DNA from 2 places in the Methylobacterium sp. CM6257 genome. Region 2 is predicted to be linked to the other one. Evidence: riboswitches for the same ligand, from Rfam matches in the RefSeq annotation. Region 2 holds a riboswitch; the other holds the start of a gene.

Region 1 (9,576 bases), 3.1 Mb from region 2:
CGGCGGCTGTAGCCGCGAGCGCGTCAAGCCCCTGGGGCCCCGGTGTCGAACTGGCCAGCGGGCGGATCTCCATGGCTGATCTCCTGCGATCCTGTGATCGAAGGATTGAATCGAGAAGCTGCCTAAGCGTCCCTTAACGGAAGCCGCTCATCCACCGAATGCGGGGCCGCGGCCGGGCATGCGATGAACATCCCGTTACCGCGCCGACACAAATTCATGCTGTTTTGCCGTGCTGCGGGGGACTCGCGGAGCGTTGCGATCGCCGCAGGATGGGGAGGCCCGAATGCGCGGCGTCGACGCGTTGATGCTGCTGGCAGCGGCATTGCTGCTCAGTCGGACAGATGCCGGCACAGCATCCGCGGCACGCGATCCATTCATTTAGAGGCATCGGTGCGCGATCATAGAACGCCTCGACGCCATCCATCGGCGCGGTCCCGCTGACGTGTCGCGCGACCGCTTCATCGTCGTTATGCTTCGCGAACAGCCGCAGCGCTACGTGCAGCGCATCTTTCAGGATTGCGATACCCGGATGCTCTGCGAAGCCGCCTCCGACGCCTACCGGCCAGCCGGTGCGGACAGGCTGCGGCTCGACGCCTCCGCGCGGGTGACCCTGCGGAGGCTCGGTTACAGTCAGGCCAGCGCCCGAGACAACTTCTCCCGGACACTCGCCCTCGGCAGCCTACCGGGTGTCGGCATCGCCGCGGATCTGATGCTGTCAGCGCTGCACGATGCCTACGGCACCCATACCGGATCGGTGCTCCGGATCGAGGCGCCACACGGCGGCGATCCGGGCACGACCTGCGGCACGCCCGTGTCCTGAAACGACCGGGCGTGCCGGACCGTCACTCGGCCGCGTCGACGTAGAGCTTCCCGCCCTCGGCCAGGAACTCCTGCGACTTGGCCCGCATGCCGGCCTCGGCCTCGGCCTTCGACATCGCGGGCGATGCGCCCACGACCTCGCCGGCCTCCTCCATCGCCAGCACCTCGGCGCGCAGATCCTGCGTGATCTTCATCGAGCAGAACTTCGGTCCGCACATAGAGCAGAAATGCGCGACCTTGTGGGCGTCCTTCGGCAGCGTCTCGTCGTGGAAGCGGCGGGCCGTGTCGGGGTCGAGACCGAGGTTGAACTGATCCTCCCAACGGAAGTCGAACCGGGCGCGGCTCAGCGCGTCGTCGCGCAGTTGCGCGGCGGGGTGACCCTTGGCGAGGTCGGCGGCATGCGCGGCGATCTTGTAGGTGATCACGCCGGTCTTCACGTCGTCCCGGTCGGGCAGGCCGAGATGCTCCTTCGGGGTGACGTAGCAGAGCATCGCGGTGCCGAACCATCCGATCATCGCGGCGCCGATGCCCGAGGTGATGTGGTCGTAGCCCGGCGCGATGTCGGTGGTCAGAGGGCCGAGGGTGTAGAACGGCGCCTCGCCGCACTCCTTCAGCTGCTTGTCCATGTTGACCTTGATCTTGTGCATCGGCACGTGGCCGGGGCCCTCGATCATCACCTGACAGCCCTTGTCCCAGGCGACCTTGGTCAGCTCGCCCAGCGTCTCCAGCTCGCCGAACTGGGCGGCGTCGTTGGCGTCGGCGATCGAGCCCGGGCGCAGGCCGTCGCCCAGCGAGAACGACACGTCGTAGGCCCGCATGATGTCGCAGATCTCGTCGAACCGCTCGTAGAGGAACGATTCCCGGTGCCCGGCCAGGCACCAGCGGGCCATGATCGAGCCGCCGCGCGAGACGATGCCGGTGACGCGCCGGGCGGTCAGCGGCACGTGGGCGAGCCGCACGCCGGCATGGATCGTGAAGTAGTCGATGCCCTGCTCGGCCTGCTCGATCAGCGTGTCCTTGAAGACCTCCCAGTCGAGCTTGAGCGGGTCGCCGCCGACCTTCTCGAGCGCCTGGTAGATCGGCACCGTGCCGATCGGGACCGGGCTGTTGCGGATGATCCACGAGCGGATGTTGTGGATGTTGCGGCCGGTGGACAGGTCCATGACCGTGTCGGCACCCCAACGGATCGACCAGACCAGCTTCTCGACCTCCTCGGCGGCCGAGGAGGTGACGGCCGAGTTGCCGATATTGGCGTTGATCTTGACTAGGAAGTTCCGGCCGATCGCCATCGGCTCCAGTTCGATGTGGTTGATGTTGGCCGGGATGATCGCCCGGCCGCGGGCCACCTCGTCGCGCACGAATTCGGGGGTGATGAAGGGCGGGATGGCGGCCCCAAAGCTCTGGCCGTCGGCGAGCGCAGCCTCCGCACTCTCCAGCATCTTCTCGCGGCAGACGTTCTCGCGATGGGCGACGTAGATCATCTCCTCGGTGATGATCCCGGCGCGGGCGAACTCGTACTGCGTCACCATCTGGCCGGGCGCCGCCTTGCGGATGGTCCGCTCGGCGGGGCAGGGGGCCACGAGCTTGTCGCCCGCGAAGCCGTTATCCTCCGGCTTGACCGCACGGGGCTCGACGGCCGCGTAGCCGCGCGCCGCGATCCAGGGCTCGCGTACGCCGGGCAGACCGGCGCTGAGGTCGATGCGCGCATCCGTCTCGGTGTAGGGCCCCGACGGGTCGTAGACCCGCACCGGCGCCTCCTTGGGATCGGAGAGGGCGATCTCGCGGTAGGGCACGCGGATGTCCGGCCGGCCGGCCGGACTCGCATAGACCTTGCGCGAACCGGTAACCGGACCCGTGGTCACGGCCTCGGGGCTGCCTTTCACGTCCTTCGGGAGAACGGGTGCGTTCATCGTGGGCCTCTCCTCGTGCTGGAGCGGTCCGGTCCACGCGATGGCTGAGATGAGATACGGCCGCTCGAGGCGCGACCGCAGGTTCCCGTCCCTCCGCCGGTATGAGCCGGATCAGGTTCAAGGGTCAGGGCAGCGTGCCCAATCTCAGCCCCCTGCGGGGCCCCCCTCGGAACGGTTCCAGACTCGGGCCCGCGGCTGGCTTTGTCAATGCGGGCTCCCCGTCCTAGTTGATACATTTCGATTTCCGTCCGTTCGAAGGCGCTCGCCGCCGCTCTCTTCCGTCGTTCCGTATGCGCCTTCTCGCCGGCTTCATGCTCGCCGCGCTCCTGCTCTATGGCCTGGCGCTCGCTCTTTTCGCGCTCGGCCAGAGGCGGTTGATCTATCGGGGGCCTACCGGCCGCCACCGCCCTGGGCGGTGCCGCCCGGTGTGACGGTCATCACGGTGGTGACCGAGGACGGTGAGCGCCTGCACGCCCTGTGGCGGCCGCCGCGCCCGGGTTGCGGCGTGGTCGTCAGCTTCCACGGCAATGGCTCCCGCCCGGAACCACACGCGGCGCGCTTCGCGGCCGGACCCTGGCGCGCAGCCGGCTGGGGCATGCTGGCGCCCGCCTATCGCGGCTACCCGGGCTCGACCGGGCGGCCCAGCGAGGACGGCCTCATCCGCGACGGTGTGGCGGCGACCGCGGCCGCCGCGGAGCGCGCACCGGGCGCCCCGATCCTGCTGCATGGCCACTCCCTCGGCGCGGCCGTCGCGGTGGCGGTCGCCGGGCATGTGACGGCCCTGGGGCTCTATCTCGAAGCGCCCTTTAACTCGATGATCCACACCATGCGGCTGCATGCCCCGCTGATCCCGTCCTGGCTGCTGCGCGACACCTATCGCTCGGATCTCCGCATCCGCGCGGGGACCGAGCCGGTGATGATCGTGCAGGGCCGCGACGACCCGGTGGTGCCGGCCAAGCTCGCACAAGCGCTTGCCACGGCGGCCGGCGCCCGGGCGCGGATCGATCTGATGCAAGGCGATCACGTCTCCATCCTGGGCAGCCGAGATCGCGAGGCCGAGACGTTGTTCGGCGAGCAGGTGCGGAGCGCCTGTACTGTCACGGCCGCCGGACAGTCGCGGTGAGAGGAGAAACGCGTGGTCGGACGGCGCGCCCGGCGCTGGAGCGCCGATGATCCGGATTTGCAGGGGCCCGCGACCCGGACCGATCCGGTGTGTCCGCTTTGCGAGAGGCCGATCCCGCCGCGCGCCCGCTCCAGCCTCCACCACCTGACCCCGAAGCTGAAGGGCGGCACGCATCGTGGGACCGTGCGGCTGCACCAAATCTGCCACTCGGCGATCCACGCCCGCTACAGCGAGGCCGAGATCGCCCGGCGCCTCGCCGACGTGGAGGCGTTGCGGACCGATCCGGAAATCGCCCGCTTCCTGACCTGGGTCCGCGGCAAGCCCGACGATTTCCACGCCGCCACCCGCATGACCCGCGACAGGCGGGCGGCCAGGCGCAAGATCTGAGCGCCGAGCGTTTACCCCGCATTCGTCACGTCCGCAGGTCGTGCGCGCCGCAAATAGTACTTTCAACCTCAGTCGGTTCAGGATCGTCCCGGTTTCGAGGGTGGGATGATGACCGGGGCCGGGAACGCGAGCGATCGACTCGCCTGGGTTGATGTCGCGAAGGGCATCTGCATCCTGCTGGTGGTGATGATGCATGCCGTCACCGGCACCGGCGAGGCTCTGGGGGGCGTCGGCTTCCTCCACCCGGTCGTCGCGTTCGCGAAGCCGTTCCGGATCCCAGACTTCTTCCTCCTGTCCGGCCTGTTCATGGGCCGGGTGATCGACCGCAACTGGCGGCTGTTCTCCGACCGCCGGGTGGTCCACTTCGCCTATTTCTACCTGCTCTGGCTCGTGATCCAGTCGGCCGCCAAGTACGGGAAGATCGCCGGCGATGCCGGATCTCCGGCCTTCGCGGCGCATCTCCTGCACGCGCTCATCGAGCCGTATTCCAGCCTGTGGTTCATCTACTTGCTGGCAGTCTTCTCGGTCGTGACAAAGGCTTTCCGGCGCATGCCCGGCGGCGTGCTGCTGGTCGGCGCCGCCTTGCTGCAGATTGCCGATATCCGCAGCGAATCGACCCTGATCGAGGAGTTCTGCGCTCGATACGTCTATTTCGTCGCCGGCTACTTGTTTGCCGGTCGAATCTTCACCCTGGCGGAAGCCGCAGGGCGGCGAACTGTTCCAGCCCTCTGCGGTCTCGCCGCCTGGGCCGGCGCTGAGGCATGGCTGGCGCTGACCCCGACGGGCCATCCCCCCTATCCGACCCTGGCCAGCCTGCCGCTCATCAGTCTCGCCCTCGGGGCGGCCGGCGCGCTGGCGATCGTGGTCGCGGCCGCGCTGATCTGCCAGGCGGGAGGCTCGGTGGCCGAAGCCATCAGAACCTGCGGGCAGCGCTCGATCGTGATCTATCTCGCCTTCTCACTGCCGATGGCCGCGACGCGCGAATTCCTCGTGAGAACCGGGGTGATCGCGGATGTCGGTCTCGCCAGCGTCGGGGTCATGGCGGCGGCGGTGCTGGTGCCGCTGGTGCTGGAGCGGCTGGTGCGCGATACGCCGCTCAATCTGCTTTTCGTGCGGCCCCGGTTCTTCCGACTCGCGGCGAGTGAAACCCGTGCGCGGCCGGCCTTTCAGGCGGGTTGATGCGGCACGGTTCAGCCCTCGAAGGCGATGCCGATCCGGCGGTTTTGTCGCCACGCCACGGCCGCTGGCCGCGGATCTCCGCCCGCCGTGAGACGAAGCGGGAAACGCTCCGGCACCGCCTGATTATCCTCGACCTCGATCTGCGCTCCCGTCTCGGTGGCGTCCCAGACGAGGCAGTTGACCTCACCGCAGGCCAGGAGAAGCGTGCCGAACGTGAAGGCATTCTTCCGGAACGCGCTGCGGCGATCCTCAGTCATCGTCCCCTCCATCCGGTCTCGTGACGCGCAGGCCACGATTCCGCGCCATCGACGATGCCGGATGTCAGTTAACGGGGCCGATACGAGCTGTGGATCGTCCCGCTAGCTTGTGGATCAATAGTCGTCCGGGTCATCCCGGTAGCGTCGCCGGGCTGGGCCGTAATCCTCGTCGTAGGGGCGGCGCACCGGCGGGCGATCGTAATCGCGGCCGTAGCGGTACACGTCGCGGCCCCGGTCATCATCCCCGTCGTCCCGATAGCGATCGGCACTGCCGCGCGCGGAGACGCGCGGCGCATACCAGCAGCTTTTCGGCTGACCGGGGGCGGGATCGCCGAAGGTCTGGCTGTTGCACGGGACCATGCCGCCCTGCGGAAACGGCCGGCCGTTGGTCCGGCCGGGCACGCCGAAATACACGTTCGTCGGGTAGGGCATCCGGCAGGCGCCGCCCTCCTGCGCGCAGCCGATCAGGTTCACCGTATCGAGTTGGTAGGCGTGGGCCGGAGCGAGCGCGAGCAGGCCCGACCCCAGCAAGACGGCCCCGAAAGCCAGAACAATCCGATTGCGCACGTCCCCGATTCCCCCGCGGTTGGCGTCGGCCATGCCGATTAATCCGAATGCCGGCTTCCGGCCAGCGGCTCCGCTCGTTATGGCGTCGACCAGATGAGATCGGCCTTGCCGCTCAGGCAGGTGCCGGGTTGTGACATCGATCGGGCGCGTCTCTTCGTTGTCCGAGGGGAGACGGCGCTTCGGGAGGCCTTGATGAGGGATGCGTCCGCGCAGGAGCTTCTGCTGCTCAGCGCGCTGCAGGAATGCCGGATCCAGCTGGAGGCGGCGCGCAAGGACGAGGCGAGCCGCAGCACCGTCCGACTTCAGCTGGACGCCGCGCTCCAGCGCGAGGAGGCCCTGAAGGCGGAGATCGTGCAGGAACGGGAGCGGACCGAGGCGGTGCGCCTCGTCCTTCAGGCGCTCACGATGAGCATCGGTCGGTTCGGCCTGCGCCGCCGCCTGTTCCTGTCGCGGATCGCGCGGCTCGGCCGCGAGACGCCGGATTCCGGCCCGCAATCGGTGCGTCACCCGGTCCTGCTGGCCGAGGCACGGCGTGTTCTTGGAGCCACGCCATCCGGGGATCCTGCCGCCGAGGGTTGAGGGTTGCGCGTCCATCCCTGACCGGAACGGGTGTCGAACGGTTCGATAACGGCCCCTTAAACCGCCGCATTTAGCGTGCGGAAACCGTACCGCGCCGCAAGGGATACGCGCGCCGGTTCGGATCATTCGAAGACGGGATGCATGGCCAAGGGTCGGGGCAGGATTGAGCCGAACTTCGACGTGCCCGAGGGGCGCGTGCGGGATCGCGGCGAACTCGATCTGCGTCTGTCCCGGGAGGACCGTCCCGGGACAGGAGACGGCGTGGCGAAGCGATCGGGCGGGGCGGCGCGGCAGCCGGCCAGGACAGCAGGTCGGTCGAAAGCTCCGGCTCGTGGCCGCCGTCGGCGCTCGTGGCTCGGCCGGATCGTCTACGGCACCGTCGTGCTCGGCCTCTGGGCGGTGATCGGGTTGGCCGGGCTCATCGCCTACCATGCCTCTCAGCTCCCGCCGATCGATCAGCTCGCGGTGCCCAAGCGCCCGCCCAACATCGCCATCCTGGCGAGCGACGGCTCGCTCCTGGCCAACCGTGGTGAGACGGGCGGCCGGGTGGTGTCGATCAAGGAGCTGCCGCCGTACCTTCCGCGCGCCTTCGTGGCGATCGAGGACCGGCGCTTCTACCAGCATTTCGGCGTCGACCCGGTCGGGATCATCCGGGCCGTCGGCCAGAACCTGACCCGGCGCGGCGTCGCGCAGGGCGGCTCGACGCTCACCCAGCAGCTCGCCAAGAACCTGTTCCTGACTCAGGAGCGGACGGCGTCGCGCAAGATCCAGGAGGCGATCCTCGCCCTCTGGCTCGAGCACAAATACACCAAGGACGAGATCCTCGAGCTCTACCTGAACCGGGTCTATTTCGGCGCCGGCGCCTACGGCGTGGAGGCGGCGGCGCAGCGCTATTTCGGCAAGCCCGCCAAGGAGGTTTCGCTGGCCCAGGCCGCGATGCTCGGCGGCCTCGTCCAGGCGCCGTCGCGGCTCGCGCCGAACCGCAATCTGCCGGCGGCCCAGGCGCGCGCCGCGCAGGTGCTCGCCGCGATGCAGGAACTCGGCTTCGCCTCCGCGCAGGACGTGAAGGTGGCGCTCGCCCAGCCGGCCAAGCCCGCCAACGCCCGCGGCGGCGGCTCGGCCAACTATGTCGCCGACCTCGTGATGGATGTCCTCGACGATTACGTCGGCAAGTTCGACACCGACATCACGGTCCAGACCACCGTCGATACGGGCCTGCAGGCCGCCGCCGAGAAGGCGCTGACAGAGGAGCTCAACGCCAAGGGCGCGCGCTACAATGTCGGCCAGGGCGCCATGGTCTCGATGCGGCCCGACGGAGCGATCCGCGCGCTGATCGGCGGGCGCGACTACGCGCAGAGTCAGTTCAACCGCGCGACCACGGCCAAGCGCCAGCCCGGCTCCTCGTTCAAGCCCTTCGTGTACCTCACCGCGGTGGAGCATGGCGCCACGCCCGACACCGTGCGGGAGGATGCGCCGATCCGCATCGGCAACTGGGCGCCGGAGAACTACTCGCATCGATATGAGGGCCCGGTTACCCTCCGGACGGCGCTTGCCCAGTCGCTCAATACCGTCGCGGTTCGGCTTGGCCAGGAGGTCGGCCCGAAGGCCGTGGTGCAGACCGCGCAGCGGCTCGGCATCACTTCGCCGCTCCAGGCCAACGGGTCGATCGCCCTCGGCACCTCGGAAGTCACGCTGCTGGAGATGGTCGGCGCCTATGGGGCCTTCGCCAACGGCGGCACCGGCGTGATCCCGTACGTGGTCACCGCCGTTAAGAGTGCCGACGGCAAAGTGCTGTACAAGCGCTCAGAGAGCGGTCTGGGCCGGGTCATCGACGCGAATGCCGACGGCATGATGAACGCGATGATGCACGAGACCTTCGTGTCCGGCACGGCCAGGAAGGCCGACATCCCGGGCTGGGACCTCGCGGGCAAGACGGGCACCAGCCAGGACTTCCGCGACGCCTGGTTCATCGGCTTCTCCGGCAGCCTCGTGACCGGGGTCTGGCTCGGCAACGACGACGGCGAGCCGACCAAGAAGGCCTCCGGCGGAAACCTGCCGGTGGAGATCTGGAAGACGTACATGCTTCAGGCGCTGAAGGGCCAGAATCCGGTCCCGCTCCCCGGCCTCAACCGCTGGCGCAAGGCGCCGGACACCACCGCCTCGGTGGCGAGCGCGGGCCCTGGCGCTCCGGAGGGGATCCTGGGGCAGATCTTCGGCCAGCCGGAGGCGCCGGCGCCGCGCCCGTCGGCTCCGTCCCGCCGAGCGCCGAAGGACGACCGCAACTTCATCGAGAAGTTGTTCGGAATCGGGGATTGACCGCCGAGCACGTTCGGCCGCCTGCGCGCGGCCGACGGCGTCGTGGCGGACCGTTGGCCGATGACCTAAGCTCGGTCGAGGGCACCTGAGGGCCGGCCATGCCTCCGGCGGCCGCCATGTGGAGTGCGCGGGCGATCCGACCCAACCTGCCGCCGTTCGGCGCGCTGGCGATCCTCGCGACGGAACCGGCCCCCTCATTCCGAATCTCAATCCGGCCGGCAGCGCATCGGGGTGGCGAGATGCGGTCGCGCAGTGACGACGATCGCTCGCCCCCCATGCTGCGCTGCAATGCCGAACGGATGCACGGAGGTCTGTCGGCCGCCGTCGCCCGATGAAGTGGCGCCAGAACTGTATAGGGCCAGATTTTTATACACGTCTAGATTTGACGATAACGGCTTTTTCAGTTCTGGGCGGTCATGCTCGGCGCGATAGGAAATCC
Region 2 (9,576 bases):
TCGGCGTCGAGCTGGTGGAGGCGTCCGACCTCTTCACCAAGGACGACGTGGTCTACATGCGCACCACAGAGGGGCCGCGCCGGGTCGACGTGATCTACCGCCGCCTCGACGACGACTTCCTCGATCCGCTGGTCTTCCGCCCGGATTCGGTTCTCGGCGTGCCGGGCCTGATGAATGCCTACGAACGCGGCTCCGTCACCCTCGCCAACGCTGTGGGGACCGGCATCTCCGACGACAAGGCAGTCTACAGCTACATGCCGGAGATCGTGAAGTTCTTCACCGGCGAGGAGCCGATCCTGCACAACGTGCCCACCTACCGCTGCCGCGAGAAGGATGCCTTCGCGTACGTGATGGACAATCTGGCGGACCTCGTGGTGAAGGAGGTCAACGGCTCGGGCGGCTACGGCATGCTGGTCGGCCCGCATGCGAGCAAGCGCGAGCTCGACGACTTCGCCAAGAAGCTGAAGCACGCTCCGGACGGCTTCATCGCCCAGCCGACCCTGTCGCTCTCCACCTGCCCGACCTTCGTCGCCTCCGGTGTCGCGCCGCGTCACGTCGATCTGCGCCCCTTCGTGCTCTGCGGTGCCGATCAGATCCGCATCGTGCCGGGCGGCCTGACCCGGGTCGCGCTCAAGGAGGGATCCCTGGTGGTCAATTCGAGCCAGGGCGGTGGTACGAAGGATACCTGGGTGCTCGACGCCTGAGGTTCATGACGTCCGGACGTTCCGCGGCGCGGACTTTGGGGTCCGCACGACTTGGCTGAAGACAGATGCTCTCCAGGACTGCCGACAACCTCTTCTGGCTCTCGCGCTACGTCGAGCGTGCCGACTTCGTCGCGCGCATCCTCGACGCGGCGCACCGGCTGGCCTCGCTGCCGACGAGCTACGGCGGCGGCGAGACCAATGAGTGGGAATCGGCGCTCGCCTCGGCGGGTGACCCGGATGCATTCAAGACCCATTACAGCGCGGTGAACGCCGACACGGTCTGCGACTTCCTGGCCTTCAGCCTGCACAACCCGTCGTCGATCCGCTCCTGCATCGAGGCGGCCCGCGAGAATGCCCGCTCGGTGCGCACCGCGCTCACCACCGAGATGTGGGACGCGATCAACGGCGCGTGGCTGGAACTGCGCAACTACGCCGGAAAGGACCTCAACCGCGACGAGTTCGGCCGCTTCCTCGACTGGGTGAAGACCGTCTCGCTGACCTTCGACGGCTCGGCCTTCCGGACGATGCTGCGCAACGACGCCTTCTGGTTCACCCGGCTCGGCACGGCGATCGAGCGCGCCGACAACACAGCCCGCATCCTCGACGTGAAGTACCAGATCCTCCTGCCGCACGACGAGACCGTGGGCGGCAGCCTCGACTACTTCCAGTGGACCACGATCCTGCGCGAAGTCTCCGCCTTCAATGCCTATCACTGGGTCTATCGCGAGAGCATCAAGCCGCTGCTCGTGGCGGACCTGCTGATGCTCAACAAACAGATGCCGCGCTCCTTCGCCAACTGCTATGGTGTGATCGTCGAGTATCTCGACCTCATCGCCGATGCTTATGGGCGTCGGGGTCCCAGCCAGCGGCTCGCCGGCAACATGCTGGCGAAGCTGGAGGCTGAAGATATCGACCGGGTGTTCGCCTCGGGACTGCACGAGTTCGTCGAGGCGTTCATCGCCGAGAACAACAAGGTGGGCGAGGCGATCGCCAAGCAGTATCTGGTCGGCTAGACCCTCAACCTGGATCTCGCATCCAGGACGGGGTGTAGTCTCTCGTTTATGCAGCATCGCTTCCGAAAGCCGGCAGCCACCTGTCGGGATGATGCTCTGAGGAAGACGGACAGGACGGCGCATGCGCATCCGCGTGGTCCACGAGACCATCTATACTTATGAGCAGCCGGCCCGCGGGCTCGTCCAGGTCCTGCGCCTGACACCGCGCGACCATGACGGGCAATACGTCCGGAGCTGGCGGATCGACACGACCGTCGACGGTCGGCTCACCGCCCGCGAGGACGGGTTCGGCAACATCGTCCACTGGTTCACCCCGGACGAGCCGTCCGATGCCCTCACCATCCGGGTTACCGGCGAGGTCGATACCGACGACACACACGGGGTCGTGCGCGGCACGGTGGAGCGCCTGCCGGATGAGTTTTACCTCCGCGACACGGATCTCTGCGCCGCGAGCCCGGATCTGCACGTCTTCGCCGAACGTGTTGCCACGAAGGGTGACGCCGCGCCGCTGGCCCTGCTCCATCGTTTGATGGGCGCCGTGCACCGGAGCGTGACCTACGCGCCGGGCCCGGCGGCCAATGGCGTCCCGGCCGGGCGGGCCTTCGCGGCCGGCCGAGGTGTCTGCCAGGATCTCGCCCATGTGTTCATCGCCGCTTCCCGCCATGTCGGCCTCCCGGCCCGGTACGTGGCGGGCTATCGTGCCCGCGACGACGGCCAGGCTGAGGTCGAGGCGCCGCACGGCTGGGCAGAGGCGCTTGTGCCGAACCTCGGCTGGGTGGCCTTCGACCCGTGTTTCGACGTCAGCCCATCGGAGAGCTACATCCGCGTCGCGACCGGACTCGACTATCTCGGGGCCGCGCCGATCCGTGGCAGCCGCACCGGCGGCGGCACCGAGACGCTGGACGTGAAGCTCCGGGTCGAGCAAGGCAGGGCCGCCGCCCAATCCTGATTTCCGAGACACCGGTCCGCCGGCCGCACGAGAGCCCGAAGACGATGACCTACTGCGTCGGTGTCCTGGTCGAGGAGGGGCTCGTGATGGTCGCCGACACCCGCACCAATGCGGGTCTCGACGACATCTCGACCTACCGGAAGCTCCACCACTTCAACGTGCCGGGCGAGCGGGTGATGATGCTGGCCTCGGCCGGCAACCTGTCGATCACGCAGTCGGTCCTGAGTTTGCTGCAGGAGGGCCTGCCCGGCGAGGGGGACGAGCCGGCACAGAAGCTCGTCGAGGCGCCGACCATGTTTCAGGCGGCGCAGCTCATCGGCCGGGCCATTCGGCGGGTGCGGTCGATCGAGCAGGACGGATTCGAGGCGGCCAACATCCGGTTCTCGATCTCGCTGCTGTTCGGCGGCCAGATCGGCGGCGGCGACATGCGGCTGTACCTGATCTACTCGGCCGGGAACTTCATCGAGTGCAGCACCGACGCGCCCTTCCTCCAGATCGGCGAGCATAAATACGGGAAGCCGATCCTAGACCGGGCGATGAAGTACGAGACCGACCTCTACGATGCCCTCAAGGTGAGCCTCGTGTCGATGGATTCGACCATGCGGTCGAACCTGGGGGTCGGCCTGCCGATCGACATCGCGGTCGCCCGCCGGAACGCGCTCAATCTCGAGGTGAACTACCGGATCGAGGCCGGCGAAGGCTATTTCCACGATCTGCGCGAGCGCTGGTCGGCGGCGCTGCGGGCGGCGCACCGGGCAATCCCGCGGCCGCCCTACGGGCCGTCGGACAAGTAGGATTTAGGCCCTCGGACGAACGTGCGGCCTCGACTCCAATCCGTACCCGCATCCAGAGGTGCGGTGGACCCTCCTCGAGAGAGGGCTCCCTCGAGGCCTTCTGCCCTGCGGCATCTCCGGATGAGGGTTTGGGTTGGACGATTCGGGTTCCTCGTCGGAGACGATCGGGACCTTCAGGACCAAGCTCCGCTCCAGGCCTTCAGAAGTACCCCAGTGACGCCGACCGGATCGTCGGCGCGCATCAGGCCACCCATGAGAGCGATTCCCGCCGCGCCCGCCGCGCGGCATTCCGCGACCCGTTCCGCGTCGATGCCGCCGAGAGCCACCACCGGAAGATCGGACTCCCGCGCCGCCGCGAGGCCGTCCGGACCGAGCGCCGGGCCGTAGCCCGGCTTGCTGGCCGTGGCATAGATCGGGCTGAGGGTTACGTAATCTGCGCCCGCGGCCGCTGCCCGGGCGGCTTCCTGGGGGGTGTGGGCCGACACCCCGATCAGAGCCACCTCCCCAAGCACCGCCCGCGCCGCTGCGATCGCCTCCGGACCCGAGGCGCCGCCGAGATGCACGCTGTCGGCGCCGAGGGCACGCGCCAGCGCGACGTCGCCGCCCACCGTCAGGACTCCGCCAGCGGCCCGCACGCGCTCGGCCACGCTCTCGCCGAGGCGTCTGCGCGCCTCCGGCTCCAGGTCGCGGTCGCGGAACCAGATCCAGCGGCCGCCACCCTCCAGGATCGCCCGGACGGTCTCGGCGAGCGGCCGCGCATGCCCGTGCCGGTCCGTCACCGCCAGGAGCGGTGACGGCAGCACCCTCACGAGCCGACGAGGCCGAGCTGCGGGCTCGAGGGCTCGGCACGACCGCGGCGCGGGATCCGGCCCGCCAGATGCGCGTCGCGGCCCGCCTCGACGGCCCGCCGCATGGCGCGGGCCATCCGCACCGGGTCGTCCGCCTTGGCCACCGCGGTGTTGATCAGGCAGGCGGAGGCGCCGAGCTCCATGGCGATCACGGCGTCCGAAGCGGTGCCGATTCCCGCATCGACCACCACCGGCACATTGGCCCGGCGGCAGATCAGCTCGAGGTTGGCCGGATTGGCGATGCCCATGCCGGACCCGATCAGCGAGCCCATGGGCATCACCGCGGCGCAGCCGAGGTCCTCCAGACGCTGGCAGACGATCGGATCGTCGTTGCAGTAGGGCAGCACCACGAAGCCGTCATCCACGAGGTGGCGGCAGGCCTCGATCAGCTCTGCGACATCCGGGTAGAGCGTCTCGCGGTCCCCGATCACCTCGACCTTGATCCAGTTGGTGTCGAGCGCCTCCCGGGCAAGCTCGGCGGTCATGATCGCGTCCCGGGCGGTCTCGCAGCCGGCGGTGTTCGGCAGGAACCGCTTGTCCTTCAGGATCTTCACCGTGTCGGAGCCGTGGCCCTGGAGCGAGACCCGTCGGATCGAGGCGGTCACCACATCGGCGCCGCTCGCCTGGACGGCGTCGCGCATGATCGCCTGCGTCGGATAGCCGGCAGTGCCGATGAACAGCCGGGACGACAGCCTCACTCCGGCGATGGTGAGGCTGTCATCCCCGTTTTCGGGGTGCAGCGGCGTGACGGTGGTGTCCATGCTCAACCTCCCTGCATGGCGCGGACGATCTCGACGCGGTCGCCGTCGGCGATCGGGGTCTCTCCCCAATCCCGGCGGCGCAACACGCGGCCGTTCAGCGCGATGGCGACCCCCTGCGGGCTCTCGATGCCGCTCTCCTCCGCCTCAATGCGGAACAGGGCGTCGATGGTCTCGGCTTCCCGCTCGCGCGGTTCGCCGTTGATGAAGAGTCTCATGCCGAGGCCCTCCGGGGCTCCGGACGCGCGAACCGCGCCCGAGTGAACGGACGGGCGACTTCCGGGAGCGCCCCGTCCGTCACCAGCCCGGCCACGGCATCGGCGGTGACCGGGGCGAGCAGATAGCCGTTGCGGTGGTGACCCGTGGCGGCGACCAGACCCGGCGCGAGCGTGTCGATGATCGGCGCGTCGTCGTCCGAGGTGGGGCGGTAGCCGCTCCACACCGCCTCGACCTCCATCTCCTCGATCCCAGGCAGCACCCGCCGCGCGCCTTCCAGCAGCGCGTAAAGGCCGCCGGCGGTGACCCCCGGCCGGAAGCCGCAATCCTCCACCGTGGCCCCGACGATGAGCTGCCCATCGCTCTTCGGGGCCATGTGGACCTGCTCGGTCCAGACCATGCGGCCGAGCGTTCCGGTGCGGGCGGTGGTGCGCAGGGCGAGGGACTGCCCCTTCAGGGGGCGCACCGGCAGGGCGAGGGCCTCCGGCAGCAGGCCACTCTCCCCGCTCCAGGCGCCGGAGGCGAGAATGACGGTCTCAGCCGCGACGCCGCGATTCCCGGCGCGAACGCCCGTCACGCGACCCCCCGACCAGTCGAGGGCGGTCACGGCAGTCCGCTCCACCACGGCAACGCCGGCCCGCCGGCAGGCTTCGGCCAGAGCACCCATGACGAGGCGCGGATCGACCTGATGGTCGAGTGGGCAATGGACCCCCGCCGTCACCGAGGGGCGCAGGCCCGGTTCCAGGCGCCGCACCTCGCTGCCCGGTAGCCAGGTCGCGTCGAGGCCGGAGCGGCGCTGCAGGTCGTAGCGGAAGCGCAGACGCTCGACCTCGTCGCGGCCGACGGCGAGGACGAGGGTGCCATCGGGGCGATAATCGATCGCAAGACCCGCATCCGCTTCCAGTTCGTCGCGGAAAACCGGCCAACGCCGGAGCGAGGCGAGGGCGAGGGGCAGCAGGGGATCGGAGCCGGGCTCGTGCTCGGCGGCCGGTGCCAGCATGCCGGTGGCCGCGAGGCTCGCGCCCGCCCCGACCGTCTCCCGCTCCAGGACAACGACAGAGCGGCCCGCGCGGGCCAGCCGCCAAGCGGTGGACAGCCCGATCAGGCCGCCGCCGATAACGGCGATGTCGGCCCGCGCCGGCAGGCTCGCATACGTGGGGTTGCCGTCCGGGCTGCGGCGACGTCCGATCGGTGACTCTGGGCGGTCCAAGGGCACGCGCAACTCCGCGGGGTTCCGTCGCGGAGATCGGGCCGTCTGCTTCGGTGAGAAGCTGTGGCCGGCCCTTAAGGCGGCCGCGGTCCAATCCCTACGCCGGTATGAGCCGGATCAGGTTCGAAGGATTTCCGCGCCGCAGGTCCTGACGGACGTGCCAGCGGTTTCTCAGCCCCTTGCCGGGGATCTCCCTGGAACGGTCACAGATTTGGTCCGCCGCACGCCGTCGGTCAACCCCGCCGGCGCCCGGGCTCGCTTGCCCGCACGACAATCGATCGGTTGCGGTCACCGCCTGGACACCAGTTCGGACGAAATCCCGCGTGCGCACGCGACAGCTGGGCACAGAGCACGATCCCTTCATGGCTCGTCGGCCTCATTCCCCCATCGCTCACTCGGAGGCGGGACGTCGTGCGCACAATTCTGGTCCTCTGCACGATCGGCTTCCTGTCAGCCGCCGCTGTGCAGAAGCTGCGGGACCGGCTGTCGCCCGATCCGGTTGCGCCGTTCGCGACCCGCATGTCGACTCCGGACGGGCCGGCCCTCGCCGGCGTCGCGCTTCAGGCGGGGCGCGGCGGCCATTTCTTCGTGAATGCCCTGCTGGACGGCCGCTCTCTCCCGATGATGGTGGATACCGGCGCGACCCATTGCGCCTTCTCGGAGGAGGATGCCGCCCGGATCGGGATACGGGTCGGACCGGCCGATTTCACGCGTGTCTGGAACACGGCGAACGGGACGGTGCGGGTAGCACCGATCCGGATCGGGATTGTGCAAATCGGATCGATCACCGTTCACGACGTCGAGGCGGTGGTGATTCCGCGTGGCCGCCTGTCCACCAATCTTCTGGGCATGTCGTTTCTGAGCCGTCTCCGCGACTTCAGCGTCACCGGGACGACGCTGACGTTGCGGGGCTGATCGCGCTCAGTTCGGATTGCGCGGGCGCAGGAACTTCGGGCGGAACACCGCCATGGGCTCCTGAAAGCCGCTGAGCCTGTGCTCACCCAGTGGGATCGGATCGCCCCAGAGGAAGTCGACGAAGGGCTTCGACATCAGCAGCGGCTCGCCCAAGGCACGGTTCAGCTGCGCGAGGCGGCTCGCCAAGTTCACGTCCCGCCCGATCACCGTGAAGTCGAGCCGCGAGCCCGACCCCACATTGCCGTAGGCAGCCTCGCCGTGATGGAGCGCGATGCCGGCGGCTACCGGCACGGGGAACTGGTGGAGGGCGTTGGCCTCGTCGAGGGCCGCTAGCGCGTGCTGGGCTGCCGTGAGCGCCCCCTTAGCCGCCCCGCCGAGATCGTCGCCGGATTCGCGAAAGATCGCCAGCAGGCCGTCGCCGAGATACTTCAGGACCTCGCCGCCCTCCCGCTCGATGGGGGGCACAAGGCAGTCGAAGAACACGTTGAGCAGGCCCACCACCTCCTCGGGCGTCATGTCGGCGGAGGTGCGGGTGTAGTCGCGCATGTCGGCGAACAGGATCGCCGAGCGGATCCGCGTCACCTGCCCCCGGCGGATGTCGCCCGCCAGGATCGCCCGGTGCGGCTCGTCGCCGACATAGAGCCGCAGCACATGGTCAAGCTGCTTGTTGAGGACGCGCATCTCCATCACGGCGGCGAGCGCCGGCATGACGAAGCGCAGGATCGCGATGTCATCGTCACCGAAGCCCTCCGGCGAGCGGGTCGCGAAGGTGATGCCGTTCTTCGTGCCGTTGGTGAAGAACAGCGGCGCCACGACGTAGCCAGTATAGCCGCCGGCCTTCAGGTCCGGGATGATCGCGTAGGCATCGTCCGGGGTCTCTGCGAGATCGAGGATCAGCCAGTCCCCGGTTTCGTGGACCGTGTGGAACGGGCTGTTGAGGTAGGCGTCCGTCGAGCGGGCGCCGTGCGGGAACAGTCGGACGGTGGTGCCGCCGTCCCGTGTCCAGATCCGGCCGACGCCGGCATATTCCGAATGCAGGGTGTCGATGGCCGTGGACGCCCGATCGACCGGAACGCCGATGGCGATCAGCCTCTCGGCGAGCCCCGCCAGCATATCCTCCGCGTTCGGCATCCGGGCACCCTCGCCCAGCAGCCAGTCACGGATGCCGACCGAGGGTTGCAGCGCCCCGAAGGGAACGTCGTCGGCCTCCGAGCCGTCCGCGAAGGCCGTCGGCAATCCGGGCGTTGACGGGCGGCGTTCGAGCATGGCGCCAGATGGGATGCCGCGGGGCGCCGATGCCACGCGGTTGACGGGAAAGCGCCGCGGCGTCGACCGCGGCGGGGGCTCAGTTGTCCAGGAAGCTCCTGAGCTTCCGGCTGCGCGAGGGGTGCTTCAGCTTGCGCAGCGCCTTCGCCTCGATCTGGCGGATGCGCTCCCGGGTCACCGAGAACTGCTGACCCACCTCCTCAAGGGTGTGGTCGGTGTTCATGCCGATGCCGAAGCGCATGCGCAGCACACGCTCCTCGCGTGGGGTGAGCGAGGCGAGCACCCGCGTTGTGGTCTCGCGCAGGTTCGACTGGATCGCCGCGTCGATCGGCAGGACGACGTTCTTGTCCTCGATGAAGTCACCGAGATGGCTGTCCTCCTCGTCGCCGATCGGCGTCTCGAGGGAGATCGGCTCCTTGGCGATCTTCAGGACCTTGCGGACCTTCTCCAGCGGCATGGCCAGCTTCTCGGCCAGCTCCTCCGGGGTCGGCTCGCGGCCGATCTCGTGCAGCATCTGGCGCGAGGTCCGGACGATCTTGTTGATCGTCTCGATCATGTGCACCGGGATGCGGATCGTGCGGGCCTGGTCGGCGATCGAGCGGGTGATCGCCTGCCGGATCCACCACGTGGCGTAGGTCGAGAACTTGTAGCCGCGCCGGTACTCGAACTTGTCCACGGCCTTCATCAGGCCGATGTTGCCCTCCTGGATCAGGTCCAGGAACTGCAGGCCGCGGTTCGTGTACTTCTTGGCGATGGAGATCACGAGGCGCAGGTTCGCCTCGATCATCTCCTTCTTGGCCTGCCGGGCCTCGCGCTCGCCCTTCTGGACCATGTTGACGATACGGCGGTACTCGCCGATCTCCAGGCCCGTCTCGGAGGCGAGATCGAGGATCTGGGCGCGCA

Evidence for each region. Region 2 has a riboswitch for thiamine pyrophosphate ahead of thiO (glycine oxidase ThiO). Riboswitches for the same ligand answer to the same signal wherever they lie in the genome.
Region 1: linked by a shared signal. The riboswitch ahead of thiC (phosphomethylpyrimidine synthase ThiC) and the one ahead of thiO (glycine oxidase ThiO) in region 2 are both predicted to bind thiamine pyrophosphate.

Annotation. Positions count from the first base shown of each region.
Region 1 is NZ_CM137735.1:5,078,929-5,088,504, reverse strand. Features, by position in the region: gene ACYCO6_RS24730 (hypothetical protein) at 1-73, opposite strand, end outside; gene ACYCO6_RS24725 (TY-Chap domain-containing protein) at 443-820, shown strand; gene thiC (phosphomethylpyrimidine synthase ThiC) at 843-2,729, opposite strand; TPP riboswitch at 2,801-2,906, opposite strand; gene ACYCO6_RS24715 (alpha/beta hydrolase) at 3,157-3,852, shown strand; gene ACYCO6_RS24710 (HNH endonuclease family protein) at 3,865-4,239, shown strand; gene ACYCO6_RS24705 (acyltransferase family protein) at 4,348-5,418, shown strand; gene ACYCO6_RS24700 (pilus assembly protein PilZ) at 5,430-5,675, opposite strand; gene ACYCO6_RS24695 (hypothetical protein) at 5,790-6,242, opposite strand; gene ACYCO6_RS24690 (ATP-dependent helicase) at 6,435-6,821, shown strand; gene ACYCO6_RS24685 (transglycosylase domain-containing protein) at 6,963-9,137, shown strand; gene ACYCO6_RS24680 (diguanylate cyclase) at 9,469-9,576, shown strand, end outside.
Region 2 is NZ_CM137735.1:2,012,601-2,022,176, reverse strand. Features, by position in the region: gene ACYCO6_RS09935 (circularly permuted type 2 ATP-grasp protein) at 1-704, shown strand, start outside; gene ACYCO6_RS09930 (alpha-E domain-containing protein) at 770-1,717, shown strand; gene ACYCO6_RS09925 (transglutaminase family protein) at 1,839-2,666, shown strand; gene ACYCO6_RS09920 (peptidase) at 2,711-3,460, shown strand; gene ACYCO6_RS09915 (thiamine phosphate synthase) at 3,634-4,269, opposite strand; gene thiG (thiazole synthase) at 4,266-5,069, opposite strand; gene thiS (sulfur carrier protein ThiS) at 5,072-5,284, opposite strand; gene thiO (glycine oxidase ThiO) at 5,281-6,498, opposite strand; TPP riboswitch at 6,569-6,697, opposite strand; gene ACYCO6_RS09895 (TIGR02281 family clan AA aspartic protease) at 6,904-7,407, shown strand; gene ACYCO6_RS09890 (adenylate/guanylate cyclase domain-containing protein) at 7,414-8,673, opposite strand; gene rpoD (RNA polymerase sigma factor RpoD) at 8,753-9,576, opposite strand, start outside.